4 regions of the Streptomyces sp. NPDC126499 genome follow, and region 3 is predicted to be linked to each of the others. Evidence: riboswitches for the same ligand, from Rfam matches in the RefSeq annotation. Region 3 holds a riboswitch; each other region holds the start of a gene.

Region 1 (7,194 bases), on a different contig from region 3:
CCTGTACATTTTTTACAGAAGGAGGAGCGTCATGCGGAGCACCATGCGATATGTCCTTCCGGAGTTCACCGAGCGCACCAGCCTCGGCACCCGCACCCTCGACCCGTACTCGAAGCTGCTCGAAGAGCGGATCGTCTTCCTCGGCACGGCGATCGACGAGACCGCGGCCAACGACGCGATCGCGCAGTTCCTGTACCTCGACCACGCCGCCCCCGAGAGCGTCATCAGCCTCTACGTGAATTCCCCCGGCGGCTCGATCAGCGCCATGACCTCGGTGTACGACACGATCCGCACGGTCTCCTGCGAGGTGGAGACCATCTGCCTCGGCCAGGCCGTGGGGCCCGCCGCGGTGCTGCTCGCCGCCGGCACGCCCGGCCGGCGGCTCACCCTGCCGGGGGCCCGGATCGTCCTCCAGCAGCCCACGCTGGACGAGCCGTTGCGGGGACAGCCCAGCGATCTCGACATCCAGGCACGGGAATTGCTGCGGCAGCGCGCCCTGGTCGCCGGACTGCTCGCGGAGCACACCGGCAAGGACCACGAGCGCGTCGACGCCGACATCGACCGGACCACCGTGCTCGACGCGGCGGGCGCGGTGGCGTACGGCCTGGTGGACCACGTCGTCGAGAGCCGCCGCGGGACCGCCGGCGCCGGGAAGGAGTGAGGCCGACGTGCTTCCGGAGCTGCCGCCGCTGCCCGCGCTGACCCGCGCCGAGGGCGAGTTCGTCGACGCGTACCTCGAAGTCGTCGACCTGCTGGGCCGGATCAATCCATCCAGGACCTCGCATACCTATGGGGCGCTCCGCGCGGCGCAGGCGCTGGTCGGCCGTGCGACGGCGCTGCGTGACGCGCTGACGCTCATGCACATGCGGGGTGAGAGCGAGGTGCACGCCGACACGCTGGCGCGGGCGCTGCGGACGCTCGACGGCGAGCGGCGTTCCGGGCGCGTCACCGTCCCCGGGGACCAGGTGAGTTGACATCGGGGCGTGTCGTGTCGAGGTCCACTCGGGGCACGCGGACCGCAGAATCCCTCCCTCGTTCGGCGTAGTCGATGTATCGACATAAAACTCAGGTGAGTTGCGCAACGGGTGTACGCATCTGGCGGAATCGGGCGTTCCACCCCTGGTGAAGGGCCCGTCGGCCAAACATCGAGGGTCCCGAATCCCGACTGTCCACCCGTATGGATCAGTCGTGAGGAGCCTCACAAATCGCCGTTTCAGCTCGGATTCGGGCCAGTGTGTGAGTCAAGATCCCTGTCGACGACAAGCCCCCGCCACCCGAGGCGGGGCGGTCCGGGCGGACGCCGAGTCCTGCCGCCGTCCCGGACGTCTGGTCGACAGGAGTGGATCGGCAGGAGTGGAGGACCCGAGCAACACGGGACGTCTCGCGCAGTGGGGGACGTTCCTCGGGGTGAAGCCGCAGCCGCGGCCGGGCATCTTCGCCTGCCCGAACCCGACAGGTCATCCTTCACAGGCGGCTGACGAAGGGTTGCGCATGACTGCGCAGATTCATGTCCCGTCCCTGCTGTCCCGGGCCGGAGCCGTCTCGGCTCTCACCCTCGCCGCCGTCGGCGGCACGCTGCTCGCCCCAGGAGCGGCACCCGAGGCCCAGGCCGCCACCTCGTACGCCGGCAAGGCGTTGAACGTCGCGGCCTCGAAGAAGGGATCGCCCTACAAGTACGGTGCGGCCGGCCCCACCCGTTTCGACTGCTCGGGCCTCACGCTCTACTCGTACAAGAAGGCGGGCAAGACGCTGCCCCGCACCGCGCAGCAGCAGTACAACAAGACCCGGCACATCTCCGCGTCGAGCCGGCAGAAGGGGGACCTCGTCTTCTTCCATTCCGGTGGAAGGGTGTACCACGTCGGCATCTACGCGGGGAACAACAAGATCTGGCACTCGCCGAAGCAGGGCTCGTGGGTGAAGCTCGACCGGATCTGGACGTCGAAGGTCCTCTACGGCCGGGTCCGCTGACGTCAGCCGGGAACCGCCGCCGGCCAGGGCAGGTCGATCCAGACGGTCTTCCCGCCCTCGGCCGTCGGCGTCACCGACAGCCGGCCGCCCGCCTCGGCGGCCAGGTAACGGATGATGACCATGCCCCGGCCGTTGTCCTGCTGGACCGCCGCCGGGAGGCGCTGGGGCCACCGCGGATGGCTGTCGGTGACCCCGATGCGCAGCAGCTCGTCCCGCTCCAGACGGACGTCGACCGTGAAGGTGGGCGACTGCCCGAAGGTGTGCTGCACGGCGTTGGTCGCCAGCTCCGAGACGACCAGCCGGACCGTGTCCGCGATGTCGGTGCCGTCGCCGAGACCCCAGGAGGAGAGGACCTCGGCGACGTACCGCCGGGCGGCAGCGACCGAGGCGGGATCGCTCGGCAGCGTGACGGTTGCTTCCTGATGGTCTGCCATGGCGACGCTGTCCCTTTCCCACCGGGCCCCGCCCGGCTCGCTCTTCGCGTCAGAGTGCCACCGATCGTGCCGCCCCGGGGGGCGATCCACCGCGATATACGGATATCTGTCGCCCGAAGCAGTGAACCGTCCGACGGGCGAGCGGATCGGCGGCGGACCGGTGGCGGACCGGGCGGGCGTGCAGGCCGGGCGGATCGGGCGCGGGGCCGACCGGCCACGCCTGTACGGACGTTGAGCGGGCACACGAACCGTATGACCGTTCCCAAGACGACCGTCCTCGTCCTCGACAGCAGCGATCCCGAACCCCTCGCCCGCTTCTACGCCACCCTGCTCGGCGCCACCGTCGAACCGGCCGACGGCGACCCCGACCTGCTCCTGCTCCAGTCCCCCACCGGTCCCGCCCTCGGCATCCGCCGCGACCCCGGCCAGGCACCGCCGAGCTGGCCGCGCCCGGAGGACTCCCAGCAGGCCCACCTGCGGATCCTCGTCGCCCCCGACGCACTCGACGAGGCCGAGCGGGAAGCGATCTCCCTGGGCGCCCGCCCGGTCGCCGCCGAACGCAACGGCGCCCGCCTCGACCGGCGCACCGACGTGCGTCGCTACACGGACCCGGCCGGCCACGCCTTCGTCCTGGCCCCCGCACAGGCACCGAACGGCGCGTTTCACCCTGATCCGGCGGGGCAGCCGCGTACAAACCCGTCCCCCTCGACCACCACGCCAGGAGGGTGATCATGAGCCACCACGAGCGCCGACGCACACTGCCCGCCGACCGGCCGCCCCGGACCACACCGTCCCAGGCCGTCGGCGAGAGCGGCGACGCCGAGGCCCGCCGGGAGGCGGAGGAGGCCGTACGGGGCAGCCTCGGCGACGCCGCGCCCGACGACCACGGCATGGACGCCAAGCGCCAGTCCCCGGGCCTCGGCCGCGAGGAACAGCGCCATCCGCACGGGCGCCGGGGCACGGCCGGAGAGGGCCGCGACCGCTCCGAGGAAGGACGGGGCCCGGGAGCGGGAAGCGACAGCTGACGACCGGACCCCGCCGGGAGCCGCCCCGTCCCTAGAGCGTGTCTCCAAATGATTTTTGGGGTCACGGTGTCGTGATACGTCGCCATGAACTGTCTGGCCGAGTGGCGTTTCGCCCGGCCGTTGCTGCCCGTGTCGTTGCGGGGACGGAAGCGGCCGGACGACCACCGGGCCCTGAAGGGGATGGTGGGGAAGTTCCGGACCGGGACGCCCTGGCGGAACCTGCCTACGCTCCGTGCGCGACGCTGCACACGCGTTTTCGCAGGTGGGCGGCGGACACTCTCGCGTCCCTCCTGATGCGGGCGTGACATTTGACGACAAAACCTCGGTGGCCTGGGTGTGCGCTGCTGTTGGCCCCCAGGCATGCTCTTCGGCGCTGGCTCAGGTGCCGGTCGCCCGAGCCGAACGGGGTCGAGCCCGCAGTGCGGGGAGGCGTGTACAGTCCTCCGCTCCGGCGAGGCTCTCGCCCAGGGTCAGGAGCGAGAGGAGCAGCACCGGCCGGCCGGCTGTGGCAGCGGCCTCCAGTTTGTGATGACCGTCGAGGAGGAAGTGGGTCAGGCCCCAGTGGACAGACGGGTCCTCTCCCAAGCCCAGGGCGGGCTGGCACACGTCCAGCGTGGAGATCGCCACCGCCGTGGGCACCGTTCCCTGCTCCATGAGGGCGACGTACTCCTCGACACGCTCCCTCTCGTTCCACGTCGGGGGCACCATGGGCACGACGAACTCATAGAGGTGCGCGTCCGCGTCGACAACGGTCTCAAAGGTTCGGTAGTACGGGGTGTGCGGGTACTCGGGGAGGCCCCAGAACTGATCGACCCCCCACATCGTGACCTGTTCGCCGCTGAAGTAGTCACCTTCCTTCCCCGGGATGATCAGCCGGGGTTCCACGCTCAGGAGCAGCGGAAGGTACTCGCCCTCCGGCAGCAACGCACCGAACGCATCGATCACACCACGGTCGTCCGGATCGTCCAGTGCACCGGTGAGCCGATCCTGCATGCTCTCCAGGGAAACCTTCTCTCTCGCGGTTTCTAGTCGGCGAAACAGGAGCGGGCACGTTCCACAGTAGAAACTGAGCTCGAAGGCAGGCTCGTCGTCGACCATGAGCAAGCGGCGCCGCGGCCCGCCGCCGAGCTCCTGCAGTTCCGCACCGAAGTGCAACCGAGCCTCGGAAGAAGGGACGCCGAGACTGCGAGGGTCGCCCGTTTTGATCATCACGGACCGACCGTACGGGACGCCGTGGACCGGCTCCACCGGATACTGAGCGGGTATCTGGCCCGACGGGGCAACTACCGTGCTAAGAGGTCATCTCATGTGGATAGCCGCCGATAGGGTGTGGGCTCCTGGGGGGGGGGGGGATTGTTGAGCGGTTGGTGCCGGATGAGTTGTGGGACCTGTTCCAGCGAGTGGTGCCGGAGGCTCCATCGCGACCCCAGGGCAGTGGCCGGCGTCGGTCCGGACACGCTCTAGGAGACGAAGCCGATGACCCCGAAGCCGGGCCGCGCCGCGGCGTGGCGGAGCCAGCCGGTCACGTCCATGATCGCTTCGACCACCTCGGGGTCGAGCGGCGGGGCGTGACCGTCCCGCTTGGTCTGCTCGAACTGCTCGAGGGCCGCCAGGCACTGCTCGTGCGTCCACTCGCCGCAGTTCGGCAGGTCGTAGGTGGGTATCGGCTCCGGCATGTCGTCGCCGTAGCCGAAGTCGGCCACCGCCACCGCCGTGATGCGCAGGGCCTTCAGACCCTCGTCGACCGTCTCCAGCCAGTCGCCCCGGAACGGGGAGAAGCAGGAGTTGTCCAGGAAGGACCCGGTCAGCGAGCACAGCCGCTTGTAGGCGTAGCCGTACTGGAAGGAGTACTGCTTCTTCCCGTCGAAGGGGCCGCCGGCGATCACGGCGCGCAGCGCCTCGGAGGCGGTGGGGGCGCCGTCGGCGATCTCGGAGGAGAACCAGTCGTCGTCGCGCGCCAGGTCGTCGGCGAAGCGGCCGTGGATGATCTGGAGCAGCTGCTCGTCGCGCGAGCCCACGAGGGCGTGCGTGGCCTTGATGTCGAGCAGGTACGGGCTCAGCGAAAGACTCATGTGATCACCGTAGGCACCGGCACTGACAATCGGTCAGGACAGCCGGGGCGCGGTCCGCAGGATGGTCTCGACGGCCCGTTCGATCTGCGCGTCGTCGAGGTCCGCGCGGGCGGTCAGCCGGAGGCGGGAGACGCCGTCGGGCACCGACGGTGGCCGGAAACAGCCCACCGCGAGCCCGAGTTCGCGGCAGTCGGCCGCCCAGCGCAGCGCCTCGTCGGGGCCCGGGGCCCGGACCGAGACCACGGCCGCGTCGGGGCGGGCGGCGGTGAGTCCGGCCTCGGTGAGCAGCCGGTGGAGGGTGGTGGCGACCGTACGGGCGCGGGCGGCGAGGCCCGGTTCGGCCTCGATCAGGCGCAGGCTCGCGAGCGCGCCGGCCGTGGCGGCGGGCGCGAGACCGGTGTCGAAGATGAAGGTACGGGCCGCGTTGACCAGGTGCTCGATCACCCGGGCGGGCCCGAGCACCGCGCCGCCCTGACTGCCCAGCGACTTGGAGAGGGTGAGGGTCGCGACGACGTCCGGGTCGCCCGCGAGGCCCGCCTCGTGGAGGGCGCCGCGCCCGCCGTCCCCGAGGACGCCGAAGCCGTGGGCGTCGTCGACGACCAGGCCCGCGCCGTGTGTCCGGCACGCCCGCGCCAGGGCGGCGAGCGGGGCCTTGTCGCCGTCCACGGAGAAGACGGAGTCGCTGACCACCAGGGCGCGGCGGTCCGGATGGGCGCCGAGGGTCTTCGCCACGGCCTCCGGGTCGGTGTGCGGGACCACGGCCGTCTCGGCCCGCGCGAGCCGGCAGCCGTCGACGATGGAGGCGTGGTTGCCCGCGTCGGACACGATCAGCCCGTCGCGGGCGGACAGGGCGGTGAGCGCGGCCAGGTTCGCGGTGTAGCCGGAGGAGAAGACGAGGGCCGCCTCGAATCCGCAGAAATCGGCCAGTTCGCGTTCGAGGCGGGCGTGCAGCCGGGTCGATCCGGTGACCAGCCGCGATCCGGTGGAGCCCGCGCCCCAGCGGCGGGCCGCCTCGGCCGCCGCCTCGGTGACCTCCGGGCGGCGGGTGAGGCCGAGGTAGTCGTTGCTCGCGAGGTCCAGGAGCTCGGACTCGGCCGGCCGGGGCCGCAGCGTCCGTACCAGGCCCGCCGCCGCGCGCTGCCGAGCGGCGGCCTCGGTCCAGTCGAACGCGGTGCGGCGGGGGTCCGTGGCCTCCGCGATGACCGGTCCGGCGACCGGTCCGGCGTCCAGCGGGTCCTCGGCGTACGGCGGCATGGCAGGTCCTTTTGTAGGCAGCGCACAGACCCTAGCCGTCCGCGGCCGACGACAGGGTGTGGTCATACACACACTTCAAAGCGGTCTGTTTGTCCTTCTCTTCCTTGGCCCCGGGGTCTGCCGTAGGTAAGGATCAGCCCTTATGGACCTGCTGAACACGCTGGTGGAGAAGGGGCTGCGGCGCGAGCTGCCGACCCGTGAAGAAGCGCTCGCCGTGCTGGCGACATCCGACGACGACCTGCTCGATGTGGTGGCCGCGGCCGGCAAGGTGCGGCGCCAGTGGTTCGGGCGCCGGGTGAAGCTCAACTATCTCGTCAACCTGAAGTCGGGGCTGTGCCCCGAGGACTGCTCGTACTGTTCCCAGCGGCTCGGCTCGACCGCCGGGATCCTGAAGTACACCTGGCTGAAGCCCGACGAGGCGTCGGCCGCGGCGGCGGCCGG
Region 2 (7,194 bases), on a different contig from region 3:
TCCGTGAGCCGGGCGCCCCGCTCGAACACTCCGGCGACGATGTCGTCCCGGATCGCCGTGCATACCGAGTGCGCGGGAATGCGCATGTCCGACCTCCCGTTGATCCGCGCGAAACCCCATCGAGCGGCTCTTGTTCCGGCGACTCTATTGCAGGACGCCGGAATTTCCGATGCCGCCCGGCAATTCGGGAACGAAAAAGGCCCCGGCTCGCAGGAGCCGGGGCCTTTTCTGTCGCGTCGGCCGCGTCGGGCGCACCCGTTCGCGCCGGTCGTATCGGCGGGTCCGTCGGTCAGACGTTGACGCCGCGGGCGCGGAGGTAGGAGATCGGGTTGATGTCCGAGCCGTACTCGGCGCTGGTGCGCGCCTCGAAGTGGAGGTGCGGGCCGGTGGAGTTGCCGGAGTTGCCGGAGACACCGATCTGCTCGCCGGGGGTGACCTTCTGGCCGACGTACACGTTGATCGCCGAGAGGTGGCCGTACTGGGTGTACGTGCCGTCGTGCATCCGGATGACGATGTTGTTGCCGTACGCGCCGCCCCAGCCGGCCTCGACGACGGTGCCGGAGCCGACGGAGACGACCTTGCTGCCGTAGGAGGCGTGGAAGTCGATGCCGGAGTGGCTGCCGGAGGACCAGAGCGAGCCGCCGGTCTTGTAGCCGGTGGACACGTACGTGCCGGCGACGGGGAGCTGGAAGGAGTTCAGGCGCTTGCGCTCGGCCTCGCGGGCGGCGCGCTCCTTGGCCGCGCGGGCCTCCTTGGCGCGGGCCTCGGCCTTGCGCTTCGCCTCGGCGGCGGCCTTGGCCCGGGCGGCGGCCTCGTAGGCCTCCTCCTCCTGGGCGGCGGCCTGGGCGTCGACCCGCTCGGCGAGGGACTCCTCGGTGATCACCTGGGTGAGACCGGTGTCCTCGGGAGAGGGTTCCTCCGTGTCGGCGGCGAACGCCGGGGAGGCGAGGGTGCCGATGACGCCGGTGGTGGCGAGCGTCGCCACGCCGGCGATGCCGGCGCCGCGGCGCGCCAGTCGGCTCGGACCACGATGCTTCCCGGTGGCACGGGTGAACGCCATGTAGTGGCTGATCCTTTCCTTCCCTCTCGCCTACCGGGTTAGCTGACGGGTTCGGAGCAGGAAGGTCTCCTACGGGCCCCTCCGCGCGGAGCGAAGGCGTCCGATTCACCCCAGGGACTGCGTGCGGGTCCCCGGCTCCCCAGGCTCGCGCCTTGCGGGGACTCGGCGATGACTGTCCGTTGCCGCGGATGCGGCGTGGTGCGACGGCCGGACAGCCGGGTCGACGCTAGGCGGATCTTCATCCGATCGGCAAACAGACGCGGTCATTTGTAAGACATGCCACAGGGCATTCAGACATGATCAACGACAATACGGACATACGAGAGGACCCCGGCGAAGCAGGTCGCCGGGGTCCTCCGCCGTGCGTGACGGCGGCTCAATCAGCCGGTGACGACGCTCACTTCGCCGATGCCGAGCGCCCGCACCGGCTCCGCGATCTTCGACGCGTCACCGACGAGCACGGTCACGAGCCGGTCCACCGGGAAGGCGTTGACCACGGCCGCGGTCGCCTCCACCGTGCCCGTCTCGGCCAGTCGCGCGTACAACTGCGCCTGGTAGTCGTCCGGGAGGTGCTGCTCGACCTGGTCGGCGAGGGTGCCCGCCACGGAGGCGGCCGTCTCGTACTTGAGCGGGGCGACCCCCACCAGGTTCTGCACGGCGACGTCCCGCTCGGCGTCGGTCAGTCCCTCGGCGGCGAGGGTGCGCAGCACCTTCCACAGGTCGTCAAGGGCCGGACCGGTGTTGGGGGTGTCGACGGAGCCGCTGATGGCGAGCATGGAGGCGCCGTTGCCCTTGCCGTCGGAGCGCAGCACCTGGCCGAAGGCCCGCACGCCGTACGTGTATCCCTTCTCCTCGCGCAGCACGCGGTCCAGCCGGGAGGTGAGGGTGCCGCCGAGGCAGTACGTGCCGAGCACCTGGGCCGGCCAGACGCGGTCGTGGCGGTCGGCGCCGACGCGGCCGATGAGCAGCTGCGTCTGGACGGCGCCGGGGCGGTCCACGATGACGACCCGGCCGGTGTCGTCGGCCGTGATCGGCGGCATGGGGCGGGGCGCGGCCGGCGCGCCCGTCCAGGCGCCGAGGGTGTCGTCGAGGACCTTGTCCAGGTCGACGCCGGTGAGGTCGCCGACGACCACGGCGGTGGCCGCGGTCGGCCGCACGTGCGCGTCGAAGAAGGCGCGGACGGCGGCGGCGTCGATCGCGCCGACGGTCTCCTCGGTGCCCTGGCGCGGCCGGGACATCCGGGACGAGGCCGGGAACAGCTCCTTGGAGAGCTGCTTGGCGGCGCGGCGGGCGGGGTTGGCCGTCTCGTGGGGGATCTCGTCGAGCCGGTTGCGCACCAGGCGCTCGATCTCGCTCTCGGCGAAGGCCGGGGCGATCAGGGCCTCGGAGAGCAGGCCGAGCGCCTTGGGCAGCCGGGAGACCGGGACCTCCAGGGAGACCCGTACACCGGGGTGGTCCGCGTGCGCGTCGAGGGTGGCGCCGCAGCGCTCGAGCTCGGCGGCGAACTCCTCGGCGCTGTGCTGGTCGGTGCCCTCGGACAGGGCCCGCGCCATGATGGTGGCGACGCCGTCGAGGCCCTCGGGCTCGGCGTCGAGCGGGGCGTCGAGGACGATCTCGACGGCCACCACCTGCTGTCCGGGGCGGTGGCAGCGCAGCACGGTCAGGCCGTTGTCGAGCGCGCCGCGCTCCGGGGCGGGGAACGCCCAGGGCTTGGCCTCGCCCGGCCGGGGCTGCGGGTGGAAGGTCATGCTCGTCAAAGACGCGGCAGCGTCGGTCACTGGTCCGCTCCCTCTTCCTCGTCGCTGTCGCTCTGTTCGCCGGTCACCGGCTCGTAGACCAGGACGGCTCGGTTGTCCGGGCGCAGCCGGGCCGCGGCGACCTCGCGCACCTCGTCGGCGGTGACGTCGAGGACCCGGTTCACGGCGGTCAGGGCGAGCTGCGGGTCGCCGAACAGCACCGCGTACCGGCACAGTTCGTCGGCGCGGCCCGCGACCGTGCCGAGCCGGTCCAGCCACTCGCGCTCCAGCTGGGCCTGGGCGCGCTCCATCTCCTCGGGCGTCGGTCCGTCGGCGGCGAAGCGGGCGAGCTCCTCGTCGACGGCGGCCTCGATCCGCGGCACCTCGACGCCACCGGAGGTCTTGACGTCCAGCCAGCCCAGCGAGGGCGCTCCGGCCAGGCGCAGCAGGCCGAAGCCGGCGGCGACGGCCGTGCGGTCGCGGCGGACCAGGCGGTTGTGGAGGCGGGAGGACTCACCGCCGCCGAGGATGGTCAGGGCGAGGTCGGCCGCGTCGCACGCGCGGGTGCCGTCGTGCGGGAGCCGGTAGGCGGCCATCAGCGCGCGGGCCGGGACCTCCTCCTCGACGACCTCGCGCAGCTGCCCGCCGATGACGTCGGGCAGCGAGCCGTCGCGCGGCTCGGGCTTGCCGTCGTGGGCCGGGATGGAGCCGAAGTACTTCTCGACCCAGGCGAGGGTCTGCTGCGGATCGATGTCGCCGACGACCGACAGCACCGCGTTGTTCGGCGCGTAGTAGGTACGGAAGAAGTTCCGGGCGTCTTCCAGGGTGGCGGCGTCCAGGTCGGCCATCGAGCCGATCGGCGTGTGGTGGTACGGGTGGCCCTCGGGGTACGCGAGGGCGGTCAGCCGCTCGAAGGCGGTGCCGTACGGCACGTTGTCGTAGCGCTGGCGGCGCTCGTTCTTGACGACGTCCCGCTGGTTCTCCATGGACTCGTCGTCCAGGGCCGCGAGCAGCGAGCCCATGCGGTCGGCCTCCAGCCAGAGCGCCAGCTCCAGCTGGTGCGCGGGCATGGTCTCGAAGTAGTTGGTGCGCTCGAAGCTCGTCGTGCCGTTGAGCGAGCCCCCGGCGCCCTGGACCAGCTCGAAGTGGCCGTTGCCGTGGACCTGCTTCGACCCCTGGAACATCAGGTGCTCGAAGAGGTGGGCGAGGCCGGTGCGGCCCTTCACCTCGTGGCGCGAGCCGACGTCGTACCAGAGGCAGACCGCGGCGACCGGGGTCAGGTGGTCCTCGGAGAGCACCACGCGCAGGCCGTTGGACAGCCGGTGCTCGGTCGCTGTCAGGCCGCCGGAGCCGGCTTCGGCCGTGGCCGTGTGACCCATGGGCATGTACGTCCCTTCGATCGCGATGTGGAAAAGTCCTGCCACTGTATGCAAGCGCGCCGACACCTGGCGAAGTTCCCGCCCGTCTCGGATGTCCCTCTTCCGGGTCGCGGTCGGCGTTGTCGGTGGCACGGTCCACAATGGTCCGCGTCAGATCAACCATGTTGGTGAAGGAGCCGCAGCCGCGATGGCCCGCCGCAGCACGAAGACACCGCCGCCGGACGACGCGTTCGAGGAGCGAATCCTCGACATCGACGTCGTTGACGAGATGCAGGGCTCCTTCCTCGAGTACGCGTACTCGGTGATCTACTCCCGCGCGCTGCCCGACGCCCGCGACGGCATGAAGCCGGTGCAGCGGCGCATCGTCTACCAGATGAACGAGATGGGGCTGCGGCCCGACCGCGGCTTCGTGAAGTGCGCCCGGGTCGTCGGCGAGGTGATGGGCAAGCTGCACCCGCACGGCGACGCGTCGATCTACGACGCGATGGTCCGCATGGCACAGCCCTTCTCCATGCGGCTGCCGCTCGTCGACGGCCACGGCAACTTCGGCTCCCTCGGCAACGACGACCCGCCGGCCGCCATGCGGTACACGGAGTCGCGGATGGCGCCGGCCGCGCTGCTGATGACGGAGTCCATCGACGAGGACACCGTCGACTTCGCGCCGAACTACGACGGCCAGGAGCGGGAGCCGGTCGCGCTCCCCGCCGCGTATCCGAACCTGCTCGTCAACGGCGCCTCGGGCATCGCGGTCGGCATGGCGACCAACATGCCCCCGCACAACCTGGGCGAGGTCGTCGCGGCCGCCCGCCACCTGATCCGGCACCCGAACGCGGACCTGGAGGCGCTGATGCGCTTCGTGCCGGGTCCCGACCTGCCCACGGGCGGCCGGATCGTCGGCCTGTCCGGCATCAAGGACGCGTACGAGACGGGCCGCGGCACCTTCAAGATCCGCGCGACGGCCACCGTGGAGAACGTGACGGCGCGCCGCAAGGGCATCGTCGTGACCGAACTGCCCTTCACGGTCGGCCCCGAGAAGGTCATCGCCAAGATCAAGGACCTGGTGGGCTCCAAGAAGCTCCAGGGCATCGCCGACGTCAAGGACCTCACCGACCGCAACCACGGCCTGCGCCTGGTCATCGAGGTGAAGAACGGCTTCGTGCCGGAGGCGGTCCTCGAGCAGCTCTACAAGCTGACGCCGATGGAGGAGTCCTTCGGCATCAACAACGTGGCGCTGGTCGACGGCCAGCCGCTCACGCTCGGCCTCAAGGAGCTCCTGGAGGTCTATCTCGACCACCGCTTCGACGTCGTCCGTCGGCGCTCCGAGTTCCGGCGGACCAAGAAGCGCGACCGGCTCCACCTGGTGGAGGGCCTGCTCGTCGCGCTCCTCGACATCGACGAGGTCATCCGGCTGATCCGGGAGAGCGAGAACTCGGCGGAGGCCAAGGAGCGCCTGATGGAGCGCTTCTCGCTGAGCGAGATCCAGACGCAGTACATCCTGGACACCCCGCTGCGCCGGCTCACCAAGTTCGACCGGATCGAGCTGGAGAGCGAGCGCGACCGCCTCAACGGCGAGATCGACGAGCTGACGAAGATCCTGGAGTCCGACGCGGAGCTGCGCAAGCTGGTCTCGGCGGAGCTGGCGGCGGTCGCGAAGAAGTTCGCCACCGAACGGCGCACGGTGCTCCTGGAGTCGGCGGGCGCGCCGGTGACGGCGGTCTCCCTGGAGGTCGCGGACGACCCGTGCCGGGTGCTGCTGTCGTCGACCGGTCTGCTGGCCCGTACGGTCACCGAGCAGCTTCCGGCCGTGCAGGACGGCAAGCGTGCCAAGCACGACGTGATCGTCTCCGCGGTCCCGGCGACCCAGCGTGGTGACGTCGGCGTGGTGACCTCGGCGGCCCGGCTGCTGCGGATCGCGGTCATCGACCTGCCGCAGCTGCCCGACACGGCGAACGCGCCGACGCTGGCGGGCGGCGCGCCGCTGGCGGAGTTCGTCTCCCTGGAGGCGGACGAGACGGTGGTCTGCCTGACCACGCTGGAGGAGGCCTCGCCCGGCCTGGCGCTCGGCACGCTGCAGGGCGTGGTGAAGCGCGTGGTGCCGGACTATCCGGCGAACAAGGAAGAGCTGGAGGTCATCACCCTCAAGGAGGGCGACCGGATCGTCGGCGCGACCGAGCTGCGCACGGGCGAGGAGGACCTGGTCTTCATCACCTCCGACGCCCAGCTGCTGCGGTATCCGGCCTCCCAGGTGCGGCCGCAGGGCCGTCCCGCCGGCGGCATGGCCGGCATCAAGCTGTCGGCGGGCGCCGAGGTGATCTCCTTCACCGCGGTGGACCCGGCGGCGGACGCGGTCGTGTTCACGGTGGCCGGCTCCTCCGGCACCCTCACCGGCGCGGCGCCGACCTCCGCCAAGCTCACGCCCTTCGACCAGTACCCGCGCAAGGGCCGCGCGACCGGCGGCGTCCGCTGCCAGCGCTTCCTGAAGGGCGAGGACGTCCTGCTCCTCGCCTGGGCGGGCCCGACCCCGGCCCGCGCCGCCCAGAAGAACGGCACCCCGGTCGACCTCCCCGAGCCCGACCCGCGCCGCGACGGCTCGGGCACGCCACTGGCGAAGCCGGTCGACGTGGTGGCGGGGCCGCCCGCTTCCTGACCCCGCGGCGCCCCCCATGCCCCCCGCCGAGCCCGGCCGAACGGCCGCGGCCGGCGGGGGTCGCGCCGATGTCGCACGGTGTCGACCTGCGCAAACGCCGGACGCGCGGCGGGGAGGCCCGATAGCCTCGGCCCGAAGATCAGCCGGGCCCGCCCGGCGGATCCGTGCCGAGCAGAGGAAGGCCGCGTTGACGGACGAAGCATTCAGCATCGACAAGCGCCCGCTGCGGGATCTGCTGCGGCAGGTCGAGGACGGCAGGGCGCAGCTGCCCGAGTTCCAGCGGGGCTGGGTGTGGCCGCATCCGAACATCACCGCGCTGCTCGCCTCGGTCTCCCAGGGTTTCCCGGTCGGCACGGTCATGACGCTTCAGTC
Region 3 (7,194 bases):
CGGGCAGCGGGTCCGGGCAGGTCCAGGTGGGAGAACACAGGTGGCGCGAGCGGGGATGCGGCGCGGGCGGGGCCGTTCCGGTGCCGACCGCCCCGATCCGTCCGCCGGTCCGTCCGCCGGTCCGTCGTCCGGCGGGGGCCGTGGTGGCCGGTCCTCCGGTGCGCCCGCAGAATCGGCGGCCGGCTCGTCGGCGGGCTCGGTGGGCTCTGCCGGCTCGTCTGCGGGCTCGTCGTCCGGTGCGGGCCGCCGGGGTGCGCGCGCCGACGCCGGGCTCGGCGGGTCTTCCGGCCGGTCCTCCGGTGCGTCCGGCGGATCGTCGTCCGGTGCGGTGCGGGCCGCGTCCGCCGGTCCTTCGGCCGGCCCGTACCGGGGTGCCCGGCGCTTCCTGCGCGCGCTGCCTCCGCTGGTGATCGTCGGTGGGGTCGTCTTCGACGCGTCGACCCCGCCCCAGTACACGGCGGCGCCGATGTTCTCGGCGGCGCCGCTGATCGCGGCGCCGTTCTTCTCCACCCTGACGACGCTGCTCACGGGCATCGCCGCCGTCCTCGCCAGCCTCGGCCTGCACGTCTACAACGGGACGCTGATGGGGATCCCGTCCCTGACGGAGACCCTGACGGTCGCCACGGTCTCGGGGCTCGCGGTGCTGATCGGCCGGGTGGTGCGGCGCAGCGGCGAGCGGCTCGCCTCGGCGCGGGTGATCGCCGAGACGGCGCAGAAGGCGGTGCTGCCCGCGCCCGCGGAGCGGATCGGCGGGCTGCAGATCGCCGCGCGGTACGAGGCGGCGCAGGCGGACGCGTTCATCGGCGGTGATCTGTTCGCGGTGCAGGAGACCCCGCACGGGGTGCGGCTGGTGGTCGGCGACGTGCGGGGGAAGGGGCTGGACGCGGTGGAGGCGGTGGCCGTGGTGATCGGCGCCTTCCGTGAGGCGGCCGAGCAGGAGGCGACGCTCGAGGGCGTGGCGGCGCGCCTGGAGCGGGCGCTGGCCCGGGAGGGCACCCGGCGCGACGGCCTTGACGCGTTCGAGGGGTTCACGACGGCGGTGCTCGCGGAGATCCCGGGCGGCGACCGGGTGGTGCGGGTGGTCAACCGCGGGCACCCCGAGCCGTTGCTGCTGCTTCAGGACGGGGGTGTGGAGGTGCTGCGGCCGAGCGAGGCCGCGCTGCCGCTGGGCATGGGCGACCTGGCGGTGTGGCCGGACCGGGCCGACGAGACGCCGTATCCGCCGGGAGCGACGCTGCTCTTCTACACGGACGGCCTCTCGGAGGCGCGGGACGTGGCCGGGGTGTTCTACGACCCCCGGGAGCGCCTCGCCGGGCGGATCTTCCCGGGGCCGGAGGAACTGCTCGACGCGCTGGTGGCGGATGTGCGGCGGCACACGGGCGGGGGCACGACGGACGACATGGCGCTGCTCGCGGTGAGCCGCCCGGCGGCGGGGCAGCCGGAGCGGCGGCGGACGATGCCGGTGGTGCCACCGGAAGGCGGACCGACGCCGTGACGGATACGGGGACGGGCTCGCGTGACGGGGCGTAGTGAGGAGGTGTCGCTCCGATAACAATTGACGTAACGTCAGATCTGCCGTTTGGTCCTGACCGCCTTCTGAAGGGTGGTCAAGTCGGGCATATCCCTACTAATTCAGCTAATGATCAAGGGGAACGGCTTGGAATCGGGAGGCCGCGTCTATTAACGTTCGATAACGCAGCGCGGTCGTCCCAGCCGTCGCAAGAGACGGCACCGTGCGCACGCGCCGAATCCCGCAAGGGAACCGGGGAACCACCACTTGGGGTGAATCGGGCACCACCGCACCCGTGCGGCACCGCCCGTAGGAGACCTTCCTGCTCCGAACCCGTCAGCTAACCCGGTAGGCGAGAAGGAAGGAAAGGAGAGCGCCTCCGTGGCCTCCAACACCCCTGCTCCGCATACCCCCTTCGATTACTTCGACACCTCGGGGGCGCCGGGCGCCGCAGGCGCGGACGCGGAGGAGTGGAATCCCACCGAGGACTCCCTGAAGGACCGCGGCCGCGCCGGCGGGCGTCACCGCGTCGTCAAGCAGCGCTCCAACTTCGCCCGTTCCTCCACCGTGCTGGGCGTCGGCGTCATCGCCGCGGTCGGCGCCGGCGGTCTGGCCACCGCCCAGCAGAAGCCCCCCGTCTCCATAGCGCTGCCGGACGTCGACCTGCCCGACGCCTCCGAACTGCCGGGCGTCGGCGCGCTGATCGGCGCGGACGACAAGGGCTCGGAGGGATCCGACGGATCCGAGGGCGCCGGCGGCGCCGCGGATTCCGGCCTGACCGCGGCCGGGAACGACACCCAGCCGCTCACCGCGCTCACCTTCGCCACCGACGGCACGGGTTCCGGCGCCGAGGCATCCGGGACCCGGACCGACGCCGGCGAGGCGCTGCGCGCCCGCATCCTCCAGCAGGCCGAGCAGCAGCAGGCCGCCGCGGACGCCGCCGAGAAGGCGGCCGCGGAGGAGGCCGCGGCCGAGAAGGCGGCGGCCGAGGCCGAGGCCAAGGCGAAGGCGGCGGAGCAGGCGGCCGCCGAGGCGAAGAAGAAGGCCGAGGAGGAGGCGGCGGCCAAGGCCGAGGCCGAGCGCCTGGCCAGGCTCGCCGCGAGCTACGCGCTGCCCACCTCCTCGTACACGCTCACCTCGACCTACGGCGAGTCCGGCTCCATGTGGTCCTCCGGCTACCACACCGGCCTGGACTTCGCCGCCCCCACCGGCACCCCGGTCAAGGCCGTCCACGGCGGCACGGTCAAGTCGGCGGGCTGGTCCGGCTCCTACGGCTACCGGATCGTCCTGGAGCTCGCCGACGGTACGGAGATCTGGTACGCGCACCTGTCGTCGATGACGGTGAGCGCGGGCCAGTCGGTCGGCACCGGCGAGACCATCGGCCGCGTCGGCGCCACCGGCAACGTCACCGGCCCCCACCTCCACCTGGAGGTCCACACCCCGTCCGGCAGCGGCGTCGACCCGGCGGCCTGGCTCCGCTCCAAGGGCCTGTCCGTCTAGTTCTTCGACCAGGACGTCCCGCGGCCCACGCACCGTCGGCCGCGGGCGGCCCCGGTCGCGGACGGCCCGGGCGGCCGGTGCAGGCGGGTCGGCCGACAGAGGCCGGGCGGCCGGAATAGTCGGGTCCGGGCAGGAGGTTGATCAACCCATGACTTCTCTTCGCCAGCTGGGCACCTCCGACCTGCACGTCTTCCCGCTCGCCCTCGGCGGCAACGTCTTCGGCTGGAGCGCCGACGAGGCCCAGTCCTTCGCCGTCCTCGACGCCTACACCGCCGCCGGCGGCAACTTCGTCGACACCGCCGACGTCTACTCCGCCTGGGCCGAGGGCAACGAGGGCGGCGAGTCGGAGACCGTCATCGGCCGCTGGATGGCCTCCCGCGGCAACCGCTCCGACGTCCTCGTCGCCACCAAGGTCGGCTCCCACCCCCGCTTCAAGGGGCTGAGCGCCACGACCATCAAGGGCGCCGCCGAGGAGTCGCTGCGCCGCCTCGGCACCGACTACATCGACCTCTACTACACGCACTTCGACGACGAGTCCGTGCCCGTCGAGGAGATCGTCACCGCCCTCGACCAGCTGGTGAAGGACGGCAAGGTCCGCGCCGTCGCCGCCTCCAACATCTCCCCCGAGCGGCTGCGCGCGTCCCTCGACTTCGCCGAGGCCGAGGGCCTCGCCCGCTATGTGGCCCTCCAGCCGCACTACAACCTGGTCTCCCGCGACACCTACGAGGGCCCGCTGCTCGACACCGCCGAGCGGGCCGGCCTCGCCGCCGTGCCGTACTTCGGTCTCGCGGCCGGCTTCCTCACCGGCAAGTACCGGCCCGGGGCCGACGTCTCCAGCGTCCGCGCCGCCGGCGCCGCCAAGCACCTGGAGACCGAGCGGGGCCGGAAGGTGCTCGCGGCCCTGGACGCCGTCGCCGAGGCCCATGACGCCGAGGTCGCCAGCGTCGCCCTGGCCTGGCTCGCCTCCCGGCCCACCGTCGTGGCCCCCCTCGCCTCGGCCCGCACCGTCGAGCAGCTCCCGGCGCTCGTCGCCTCCACCGGCCTGCGGCTGACGGACGCCGAGCTCGCCACGCTGACCGAGGCGTCGGAGGCGTCGTCGTAGGCGACGGAGTCCTCGGAGGTGCCGGGGCCGTCGGAGGCCCTGAGCCTCGTCAGCTCCGGTACGGGTTGTAGCCGCCGTAGTCCAGGTACTGCGGCGGCACCCACACCCGGCCGGTCACCCGGGCCGCGTGGGTCAGCGCAGGCGAGGCCACCTGGCGGCGCTGCCACAGGTGGTGCAGCAGCTCCTGCTCGCGGGCCGTGAAGTCCGGCGCCGCCTGCCCGCGCCGGGCCCGGTGACGCAGGAACGCCAGGGTCGTCGCGAACGCCTCGTACTCGCCGACGGCCTGCGCGCCCGGCTTGCCGAAGGTGCGGGCGGCGTAACCGCGGGCGAGGGCGCGGGCCCGCATCGAGGAGAGCGCCAGCGGCTCGTCATGGGCGAGCCAGCCGGCCGACGCGTACGCCGGGAGCTCGCCGGATATCGTGCGCAGCTCCTTCTGCCGGCTCCATATCGCGAGCCAGGTGAGCAGCGCGAACACCGGCACCATGAACATCGCGTACACCAGGAGGAAGGCGAGCGGGTGGAAGGTCGCCGAGCCGTTCCACAGCGCGTGCATGCCCATGGCGAGCAGCAGCCCGCCCAGCGGCAGCAGCACCAGGCGGGTGCGGCGGGCCCTCGCGGTGACCGGGAGGAGGGCGGCGAAGCCGAAGCCGAGGCCGGTGAGCGAGGTGAACAGCGGGTGCGCGAACGGGGACATGATGATCCGGACGAAGAACGTGCCCACGGTCACCGAGCCGAGGCCGGCGGCGCCGAACTCCTGGTCCTCGCCGAAGGCGTTGCCCAGATAGAGGATGTTCTCGGTGAAGGCGAAGCCGGTGGCGGTGAACCCCGCGTAGACGAGTCCGTCGACCGGGCCCGTGAAGTCCCGGCGGCGGAAGAGGAAGAGCAGCAGGACGGCGGCGCCCTTGGCGGTCTCCTCCACGACGGGGGCGACGGCGGTCGCGCCGAGGGTGTCGGCCGAGCCGGGGTCGGCGGTGGCGCTGCTGATCCACTCCACGGCGAAGGAGTTGGCGAGGATCGCGACCAGGGTGGAGGCGAACGCGCCCCAGGCCAGCGCGAACAGCAGGTTCTTCCACGGGGCCGGCTCGACCCGGTCGAGCCAGCGGAACGCGGCCATGAGCAGCGGCACCGGCAGCACCGCGAGACCGAGACCCACGAGGAATCCCTCGGTGCCGGTCTGCTCCCGTACCAGCGCGAGGATCGCCAGCGCGCACAGCGCGAGCACGGTGACCAGCGCGACGGCCCGGACCAGCCGGCTGCGCCAGAACGCCTTGCGCGGCTTGTAGCGCCACTTGGCACGCTCCGGGACGGCCGTGAAGTCCGGCTGGTCGCTCTCGAGCGCGGGCACGGGAGCGGGCGCGCTCACGGCCCCGTGAGCGTGGGCGGGGACGTGGGCCTGGGAAGGGACGTGAGCGTGGGAGTGGGCGGGGACGGGCTCGGCGGCAGGACCGGCGATGGGGTTCGACGACACGCAACGACCCTAACGAGCCCCGCCGACAGCGGCGAGGGAGTTCCCGCCGCCTGTGGAAAACCCGGTTCGAGAGCCTGTGGAAAACCGCTTCCCCGGCCTGCGGAGACACCCGGGGCCAGGCGCCGTGGCCCTTTGCTAGCGGCGGCGGAAGAGCAGGTCGTGGACGACGTGGCCCTTGTCGAGCCCCTGCCCCTCGAAACGGGTCAGCGGCCGGTAGCCGGGCCGGGGGGCGTAGCCGCCGTCCTCCTGGGTGTTCTCGAAGTCGGGGTGCGCGTTGAGCACCTCCAGCATCTGCTCCGCGTACGGCTCCCAGTCGGTGGCGCAGTGCAGCAGCCCGCCGTGCTTCAGGCGGGGCGCGAGCAGGGTCAGGAAGTCGGGCTGGATGAGCCGGCGCTTGTGGTGGCGCTTCTTGGGCCAGGGGTCGGGGAAGTAGACCCGGCAGCCGGCGAGGGACTCCGGCGGGAGCATCTCGCGCAGCAGGATGATCGCGTCGCCGTTGGCGACCCGGACGTTGGTCAGGCCGTTCCGGTCCGCGAGCCCGAGCAGGTTGCCCTGGCCGGGGGTGTGCACGTCCACGGCGAGGATGCCGGTGCCGGGGTCGGCGGCGGCCATCTGCGCGGTGGCCTCGCCCATCCCGAAGCCGATCTCCAGGACGACCGGCAGGCCCCCGAACATCTCGTCCAGGTCGAGCACCCGCTTGCCGTCGATGTCGAGCCCCCAGTCCGGCCACCGCTTCAGCATGGCCTCGGCCTGTCCCGCCGTGACCCGGCTGCGGCGGGGCTGGAAGCTGCGGATCCGCCGCTCGAAGTGCGCCCCGGCCGGATCGGGCGAGGGCCCCTCCCCGGGCGCGAACATGCGGCTGCCGCGACGCGCGACGGGCTGCTCGGCAGGGGCGGTGTGCGGGGGGTTCTCAGGCTGCTCAGACACAATGCCCCGATTCTACGGCCCGCCGCCCCGCCCCGGCCTGACCGCAGGAGCACGGGGAGAGGAGGGGACAGGAGCGAGGGGAGCGGAGGAGCGGGGGATCCGGGGCTACAGCAGCGCCAGCGCCCGGCCGGCCACCTCGCGGCCGATCGGGAGGGAGGCCGTCGCCGCCGGCGAGGGGGCGTTGAGCACATGGACCGTCCGCACCGACTCGCGGATCAGGAAGTCGTCCACCAGCGTGCCGTCCTTCAGCACCGCCTGCGCCCGCACCCCCGGAGCGGCCCGGCGCAGGTCGCGCTCCTCGACGAGCGGGAGCATGCGCCGTACGGCCTCGGTGAAGGCGCGCTTGGACAGGGAGCGGTGCAGTTCGCCCGCCCCGTAGCGCCAGTGCGCGCGGGCCATCGCCCAGCTGCCGGGCCAGGCGAGGGTGTCCGCGAGGTCCCGCGGGCGGACGACGGACCAGCCGTATCCCTCCCGGGCGAGCGCCGGGACCGCGTTCGGCCCGACGTGGACGCCGCCGTCGATGCCGCGGGTCAGGTGGACGCCGAGGAAGGGGAAGGCCGGGTCCGGCACCGGATAGACCAGACCGCGCACCAGCGAGGGGTCCGCCAGCTCGTAGTACTCGCCCCGGAAGGGGACGATCCGCATCTCCGGGTCGTCACCGGCGAGCCGCGCCACCCGGTCGCAGTG
Region 4 (7,194 bases), on a different contig from region 3:
TCAACATCGACCCGCCGGACCACACCCGGCTGCGGCGCCTCGTGTCGAAGGCGTTCACCCCGCGGCGGGTGGCGGAGTTCGCGCCGCGCGTGCAGGAGCTGACGGACCGGCTCATCGACGGCTTCGCGGAGCGGGGGAGCGCGGACCTCATCCACGAGTTCGCGTTCCCGCTGCCCATCTACGCCATCTGCGACCTGCTCGGGGTGCCGCGCGAGGACCAGGACGACTTCCGGGACTGGGCCGGGATGATGATCCGGCACGGCGGAGGGCCGCGCGGTGGGGTGGCGCGGTCGGTCAAGAAGATGCGCGGCTATCTCGCGGAGCTCATCCACCGCAAGCGGCTCGACCCGGCCGACGACCTCATCTCCGGGCTCATCAGGGCCTCGGACCACGGGGAGCACCTCACCGAGAACGAGGCCGCAGCGATGGCCTTCATCCTTCTCTTCGCCGGGTTCGAGACGACGGTGAACCTGATCGGGAACGGGGTCTACGCGCTGCTGCGCCATCCGGAGCAGCGCGAGCGTCTCCAGGCGTCGCTCGCCGCCGGGGAGCGGGGCCTCCTGGAGACCGGGGTGGAGGAGCTGCTGCGGTACGACGGGCCGGTGGAGCTGGCGACCTGGCGGTTCGCCACGCGGCCGCTGACGATCGGCGGGCAGGAGATCCCTGCCGGTGACCCGGTGCTCGTGGTGCTCGCGGCCGCGGACCGGGACCCGGAGCGGTTCGACGCGCCGGACACGCTCGACCTCGCGCGGCGCGACAACCAGCACCTCGGGTACGGGCACGGCATCCACTACTGCCTGGGGGCGCCGCTGGCCCGTCTGGAGGGGCAGACGGCGCTCGCGACCCTGCTGACCCGCCTGCCGGACCTGCGACTTGGCGTGGAACCGGAGGAACTGCGGTGGCGCGGCGGGCTCATCATGCGGGGACTTCGCACCCTTCCGGTGGCCTTCGCCCCGGAGGGCACCACCGCCCGCTGACTGACGTTCCGTCAGAAATGTGATCTTCGCGTGATCGGGGCTGCATCGGCTTGTGACTTCCGTTCGAATGCCGCTACGTTCACCCGCAACCTCAGCAGTCACGCGAAAGGCTCTTTCGTATGCGCTCCGGAAACGGACGTCACCGCAGACCCCGCCAGGCTCCCGCTCTCGTCGTCGCCGCGGGTGTGACCGGATCGGCCATGGCGCTGCCGTTGCTCGCCGCCGGTTCCGCCTCCGCCGCCGACGCGGCGACCTGGGACCGGGTCGCCGAATGCGAGTCGGGCGGGGCCTGGAGCGCCAACTTCGGCAACGGGCTCTACGGTGGGCTGCAGTTCACCCAGGAGAGCTGGGAGCGGCACGGCGGCCTCGCCTACGCCCCGAGCGCGGACCTCGCCAGCCGCGCGCAGCAGATCGCGATCGCCGACAAGGCGCTCGCCGCCGGCGACACCCAGTGGGCCACCTGCGCCCCGATCGCCGGCCTCACGAACGACGGCAAGGTGCCCGCCGTCGACCCGGGCCCCGGTGTCACCCCCAAGAAGCCCATGGGGCCCGTCCCCGAGTCCAACCGCACCGACGGCCTGCCGGCCGACACCACCACCGGCACCGGGACCGCCGCGCCCTCGGCGCCGGCCACGACCCCCGTCGCGCCGACCTCCCCGACCTCCCCGGCCGCCCCGTCGACGGGTCCCTCGACGGGCTCCCCGACGGCGCCCTCGACCGGGTCCCCGACCGCGCCCACCACCCCCGTGACCCCCGGCAGTCCCGTAACGCCCGGTACGCCCGTAACACCGGACGTGTCCGTTACGCCGGGTGCGCCGGGTGCGCCCGGCTCGCCGGGCGGGACCGCCCCCGGCACCGGCAAGCACCGGGGTGACGCCGCGACAGAAGAACCGGGCATGACGGACACGGGCTCCGAATCCGGGCGCCATGCGGCACCGGCTGACGGGGCGACGGGCGGTGTGACCGGCGACCATTCGGACAAGGCGGACGAATACACCGTCAAGCCGGGTGACAGTCTGTCGGACATTGCGCGGGAGAACGGTCTCCTCGGCGGCTGGAACGCCCTCTACGACGCCAACAAGGAGACGGTCGGCTCCGACCCGGATCTCATCCTCCCTGGTCAGAGCCTGGAACTGCTGCCCGAACCGACCGTGCTCGGGGAGTAGTTCGGGGGCTAATGTCCGTTCTGTGCGAGTGAGACATGGGTCTCTCTTGTCGAACGGGCGTGTCACGTCCGCAAACTTTGCTCGCGCCGCCGCTCACCTGCGCAAACGCCACCTGACGGGGTGCAAGTAGGGGCGATTTTCCCGGCTTGATGGTCTTTGAACTTCCCCCGGGTCTGTGTCTACGGTCGTGACCGCTCGCCACCGCGGGCCCCACCGACCGGGAACGCCGAATCCTGCCGCCGGTCGATGGGAACAGTCGTCGCGCAAGCGCCGAAGGCAGGAGCGGGGGACCCAGGTAAGTCGCCGGCCCCGGCCGCCCGAGACGGGCGGCCGACGACCGGCTTGGGGTGAAGCCGCGTGCACGTCACGCGGCCGGGCAATTCCTCCCGGGTTCCGACGGAACCGGGGAGGCCCCATCGGCCCGAACCCGACAGCTCACCTCGCAGGCGTCGGTGAGGGAGATTTCCATGCTGCTTTCCGGCAAGGGCAAACACCGTCGTTCCTCCAAGGCCACCCGCGCCGTCGCGCTCGCCGGTGCCGCCGGTGTCGCCATCGCGGCCCCGCTGATGGGCGCGTCCTCGGCCTCGGCCGCCACCGCCTCCGAGTGGGACGCCGTCGCCCAGTGCGAGTCCGGCGGCAACTGGTCCATCAACACCGGCAACGGCTACTACGGCGGCCTGCAGTTCTCGGCCTCCACCTGGGCCGCGTACGGCGGCACCGCCTACGCCCCCACCGCCGACCAGGCCTCCAAGTCCCAGCAGATCGCCGTCGCCGAGAAGGTCCTCGCGGGCCAGGGCAAGGGCGCGTGGCCGAGCTGCGGCGTGGGCCTGTCCAGCGCCTCGTACGACGGCGGCTCCGCCGAGCAGGCGCAGCCGCGGCCGGAGCGGAAGGCCGAGCAGCCGACCACCCGCAGCGAGCAGCGCACCGCGCCGAAGAGCACGGCCAAGAAGAGCGAGTCGAAGCAGACCGTCACCACCCCGACCGGCAAGAAGGTCAAGAAGGGCGACGGCGAGTACAAGGTCGTGACCGGCGACACGCTCAGCAAGATCGCCCAGGCGCACGGCGTCGAGGGCGGCTGGGAGAAGCTCTTCGAGCTGAACAAGGACGTCGTCCAGGACGCCGACCTCATCTACCCGGGCCAGCAGCTCCACCTGAAGTAGTCCGGGCGACTGCCCCCTCCCCGCGGTGACCACCCCGGCCCGGAGCGCCCTTCCCCCGTGCGCTCCGGGCCGGGGTCTGCCCTTTCCCGCCCTACCGATGAGTAGGTAGGGGGCTTTCGTCCCGGGATGCATGCCCTCGGGTCCTTTTTCGTCCCAGGGGGCGGGCGCCCGGCTGGCCGGAGGCCCCCGGGCGGTTAGGCTCTTGTCGCAAGGCGAACGAGACCTTGCCGCATGCGTCACAACCAGCGTCACATCCCAGAAGGAGATGCTCGTGCCGTCCATCGACGTCGTCGTAGCCCGGGAAATCCTGGACTCCCGAGGCAACCCCACGGTCGAGGTCGAGGTCGGCCTCGACGACGGCAGCACCGGCCGTGCTGCCGTCCCGTCCGGTGCCTCCACCGGTGCGTTCGAGGCCCTCGAGCTCCGCGACGGTGACCCCAACCGTTACCAGGGCAAGGGCGTGGAGAAGGCCGTTCTCGCCGTCATCGAGCAGATCGGCCCCGAGCTGGTCGGTTACGACGCCACCGAGCAGCGCCTGATCGACCAGGCGATGTTCGACCTGGACGCCACCCCGGACAAGTCCTCCCTCGGCGCCAACGCCATCCTCGGCGTCTCCCTCGCCGTCGCGCACGCCGCCTCCGAGGCCTCCGACCTGCCGCTCTTCCGCTACCTCGGCGGCCCGAACGCGCACCTGCTGCCCGTTCCGATGATGAACATCCTGAACGGCGGCTCGCACGCCGACTCCAACGTGGACATCCAGGAGTTCATGATCGCGCCGATCGGCGCCGAGTCCTTCTCCGAGGCCCTGCGCTGGGGCACCGAGGTCTACCACACCCTGAAGAAGGTCCTGAAGGACAAGGGCCTGTCCACCGGCCTCGGCGACGAGGGCGGCTTCGCCCCGAACCTCGGCTCCAACCGCGAGGCCCTCGACCTCATCCTCGAGGCCATCAAGCAGGCCGGCTACGTGCCCGGCAAGGACATCGCGCTCGCGCTCGACGTCGCCGCCTCCGAGTTCTACAAGGACGGCTCGTACGAGTTCGAGGGCAAGTCCCGCTCGGCCGCCGAGATGACCGAGTACTACGAGGAGCTCGTCTCCGCGTACCCGCTGGTCTCCATCGAGGACCCGCTCTTCGAGGACGACTGGGCCGGCTGGAAGGCCATCACCGAGAAGCTCGGCACCAAGGTGCAGCTCGTCGGCGACGACCTGTTCGTCACCAATCCCGAGCGCCTCGCCCGCGGCATCGAGGAGGGCTCCGCCAACGCCCTCCTGGTCAAGGTCAACCAGATCGGCTCGCTGACCGAGACCCTGGACGCCGTCGAGCTCGCCCAGCGCAACGGCTTCAAGTGCATGATGTCCCACCGCTCCGGCGAGACCGAGGACGTCACCATCGCCGACCTGGCCGTCGCCACCAACTGCGGCCAGATCAAGACCGGCGCCCCGGCCCGCTCCGAGCGCGTCGCCAAGTACAACCAGCTCCTGCGCATCGAGGAGATCCTCGACGACGCGGCGGTCTACGCCGGCCGCAGCGCCTTCCCGCGCTTCAAGGGCTGATCCGGCGGAAGCCCGGTTACCTACGTCCCCGCACCCGGTCCCGTACCGTGTGCGGGGACGTACGTTTGAACACAGGCGCGTGACACGGGGAGGCGCACGACATGGCCGTGAAGGACCGGGACCGGTTCTCGACCGCGACCCGGATCAGGCTGCTCGGCGAGCAGACCGCCGCCCGTGTCTACCGCTCCCAGACCCGCCGCCAGGCCCGCCGCTCGCGGCTCACCGGCCGCGCGGCCTTCCTGGCCCTGGTGGTCTGCTCGCTCGTGGTGGCGCTCGCCTACCCGATGCGGCAGTACGTCTCGCAGCAGGGCGAGATCGCCGACCAGGAGCGCAAGGCCGCCGAGGCGGCGAAGCGGGTCGAGGAGCTGCGGGACGAGAAGGCCCGCCTCCAGGACCCGGCCTACGTACGGCGGCTGGCCCGCGAGCACCTGCACTACGTGTTGCCGGGCGAGACCGGCTTCACCGTGAACGACCCCGACGCGGAGCACCGGCCCCGCACCGAGCAGGGCGCGACGGACCGTCCGTGGTACGACAACCTGTGGGACGGCGTGGACCGCGCCGACCGCCCCTGACGGCAGCCGTCACGCGATCCGCCAGAAGATCCGTCACGGCGTCCGCACCGACGCCCGCACCGACCGACGAGCAAGGCAGACATGGAAACGCCCCCTCCGCAGACCGAACGCACCGAGCCCACCGACGCGGACGTCGCCGCGTTCCAGGAGCAGCTCGGCCGGCCGCCCCGCGGCCTGCGCGCCATCGCGCACCGCTGCCCGTGCGGCAACCCGGACGTCGTCGAGACCGCGCCCCGGCTCCCCGACGGCACGCCGTTCCCGACCACGTACTACCTGACCTGCCCGCGCGCCGCCTCCGCCATCGGCACCCTGGAGGCCAACGGGGTCATGAAGGAGATGCAGGCCCGGCTCGGCACCGACCCGGAGCTCGCCGCCGCCTACCGCGCCGCGCACGAGGACTACATCGCGCGCCGGGACGCCATCGAGGTCCTGGAGGGCTTCCCGAGCGCCGGCGGCATGCCCGACCGGGTCAAGTGCCTGCACGTGCTCGTCGGCCACTCGCTCGCGGCCGGCCCCGGCGTGAACCCGCTGGGCGACGAGGCGATCGCCATGCTGCCGGAGTGGTGGGCGAAGGGCCCCTGCGTCACCCCGTGCACCGACGCCGCCGAAGGGAAGTCCTCGGAATGACCCGGGTCGCCGCCATCGACTGCGGTACGAACTCCATCCGCCTGCTCGTCGCCGACGTGCACCCCGCGACGGGCGAGCTGATCGAGCTGGACCGGCGGATGACGATCGTCCGGCTCGGCCAGGGCGTCGACAGGACGGGCCGCCTCGCGCCGGAGGCCCTGGAGCGGACCTTCGCGGCCTGCCGCGAGTACGCCGAGGTCGTCAAGGAGCTCGGAGCCGAGCGGATCCGCTTCGTCGCGACCTCCGCCTCCCGCGACGCCGAGAACCGGGCCGACTTCGTGAACGGCGTCGTGGAGATCCTGGGCGTCGAGCCCGAGGTCATCACCGGCGACCAGGAGGCCGCGTTCTCCTTCACCGGAGCCACCGCGGAGCTGCGCGGCGACGACCGGTACCTCGTCGTCGACATCGGCGGCGGCTCCACCGAGTTCGTGGTCGGCAACACGCACGTCGAGGCCGCGCGTTCGGTCGACATCGGCTGCGTACGGCTGACCGAGCGGCACGTCCGCAGCGACCCGCCGGCCGCCGCGGAGATCGAGGCGATCGTCACCGACGTCCGGGCGGCACTGGACCTGGCGGCCGAGACCGTGCCGATCGGCGAGGCCGACACCCTCGTCGGGCTCGCCGGTTCCGTCACGACGGTCGCCGCGATGGCGCTCGGCCTGGACGCGTACGACTCCGAGCGGATCCACCGCTCCCGGATCTCCTTCGACCAGGTCGCCGAGGTCGTCGGCCGGCTGCTCGTCTCCACGCACGACGAGCGGGCCGCGATCCCCGTCCTGCACCCGGGACGGGTCGACGTGATCATCGCCGGGGCACTCGTCCTGCTGGAGGTCATGGAGCGCACCGGGGCCGCCGAGGTGGTCGTCAGCGAGCACGACATCCTCGATGGGATCGCCCTATCCCTGGCATAGCGGGCGGCTATGGAGGGCTCCGGAGGGCGCCGACGACACACCGTCGGAAAACGTTCGTGAAGTTCTTCACAAGGAAATGGGCCCTGAGGGTGCCCCGGGAAGCTTATTTGGCACTTCTGCGGGCTCCTCAGGGCCCTTTCGCAGGTCTGGAGGCCACTTCGCTCGATGTTTCCATCGTGTGAACGCTCCCCTTGGTTCAGCGTTAAGGAAGGCTCTCCGGGCCAGTTCA

What was found. A riboswitch is a leader RNA that binds a small molecule or an ion and turns the genes downstream of it on or off. The one in region 3 is predicted to bind cyclic di-AMP.
Positions count from the first base shown of each region.
Region 1: another riboswitch for cyclic di-AMP. It lies ahead of ABTZ91_RS02885 (C40 family peptidase); the one in region 3 lies ahead of ABTZ91_RS11860 (M23 family metallopeptidase).
Region 2: another riboswitch for cyclic di-AMP. It lies ahead of ABTZ91_RS26180 (M23 family metallopeptidase); the one in region 3 lies ahead of ABTZ91_RS11860 (M23 family metallopeptidase).
Region 4: another riboswitch for cyclic di-AMP. It lies ahead of ABTZ91_RS21985 (transglycosylase family protein); the one in region 3 lies ahead of ABTZ91_RS11860 (M23 family metallopeptidase).

Region 1 covers NZ_JBEOUO010000002.1:29,742-36,935, reverse strand. The annotation lists gene ABTZ91_RS02895 (ATP-dependent Clp protease proteolytic subunit) at 32-661, shown strand; gene ABTZ91_RS02890 (hypothetical protein) at 669-974, shown strand; cyclic di-AMP (ydaO/yuaA leader) riboswitch at 1,289-1,488, shown strand; gene ABTZ91_RS02885 (C40 family peptidase) at 1,492-1,968, shown strand; gene ABTZ91_RS02880 (ATP-binding protein) at 1,971-2,402, opposite strand; gene ABTZ91_RS02875 (VOC family protein) at 2,655-3,131, shown strand; gene ABTZ91_RS02870 (hypothetical protein) at 3,134-3,427, shown strand; gene ABTZ91_RS02865 (transposase) at 3,512-3,721, shown strand; gene ABTZ91_RS02860 (hypothetical protein) at 3,806-4,636, opposite strand; gene ABTZ91_RS02850 (hypothetical protein) at 4,888-5,499, opposite strand; gene ABTZ91_RS02845 (8-amino-7-oxononanoate synthase) at 5,533-6,753, opposite strand; gene bioB (biotin synthase BioB) at 6,896-7,194, shown strand, end outside.
Region 2 covers NZ_JBEOUO010000020.1:116,253-123,446, reverse strand. The annotation lists gene ABTZ91_RS26185 (GntR family transcriptional regulator) at 1-86, opposite strand, end outside; gene ABTZ91_RS26180 (M23 family metallopeptidase) at 290-1,060, opposite strand; cyclic di-AMP (ydaO/yuaA leader) riboswitch at 1,073-1,238, opposite strand; gene ABTZ91_RS26175 (pitrilysin family protein) at 1,441-2,808, opposite strand; gene ABTZ91_RS26170 (pitrilysin family protein) at 2,835-4,181, opposite strand; gene ABTZ91_RS26165 (DNA topoisomerase IV subunit A) at 4,363-6,822, shown strand; gene ABTZ91_RS26160 (DUF262 domain-containing protein) at 7,010-7,194, shown strand, end outside.
Region 3 covers NZ_JBEOUO010000006.1:329,630-336,823, forward strand. The annotation lists gene ABTZ91_RS11855 (PP2C family protein-serine/threonine phosphatase) at 407-1,495, shown strand; cyclic di-AMP (ydaO/yuaA leader) riboswitch at 1,733-1,880, shown strand; gene ABTZ91_RS11860 (M23 family metallopeptidase) at 1,892-3,010, shown strand; gene ABTZ91_RS11865 (aldo/keto reductase) at 3,159-4,112, shown strand; gene ABTZ91_RS11870 (PrsW family intramembrane metalloprotease) at 4,162-5,475, opposite strand; gene trmB (tRNA (guanosine(46)-N7)-methyltransferase TrmB) at 5,716-6,435, opposite strand; gene lhgO (L-2-hydroxyglutarate oxidase) at 6,613-7,194, opposite strand, start outside.
Region 4 covers NZ_JBEOUO010000014.1:150,279-157,472, forward strand. The annotation lists gene ABTZ91_RS21975 (cytochrome P450) at 1-977, shown strand, start outside; gene ABTZ91_RS21980 (transglycosylase family protein) at 1,097-2,143, shown strand; cyclic di-AMP (ydaO/yuaA leader) riboswitch at 2,402-2,607, shown strand; gene ABTZ91_RS21985 (transglycosylase family protein) at 2,611-3,303, shown strand; gene eno (phosphopyruvate hydratase) at 3,569-4,855, shown strand; gene ABTZ91_RS21995 (septum formation initiator family protein) at 4,957-5,427, shown strand; gene ABTZ91_RS22000 (DUF501 domain-containing protein) at 5,509-6,054, shown strand; gene ABTZ91_RS22005 (Ppx/GppA phosphatase family protein) at 6,051-6,965, shown strand.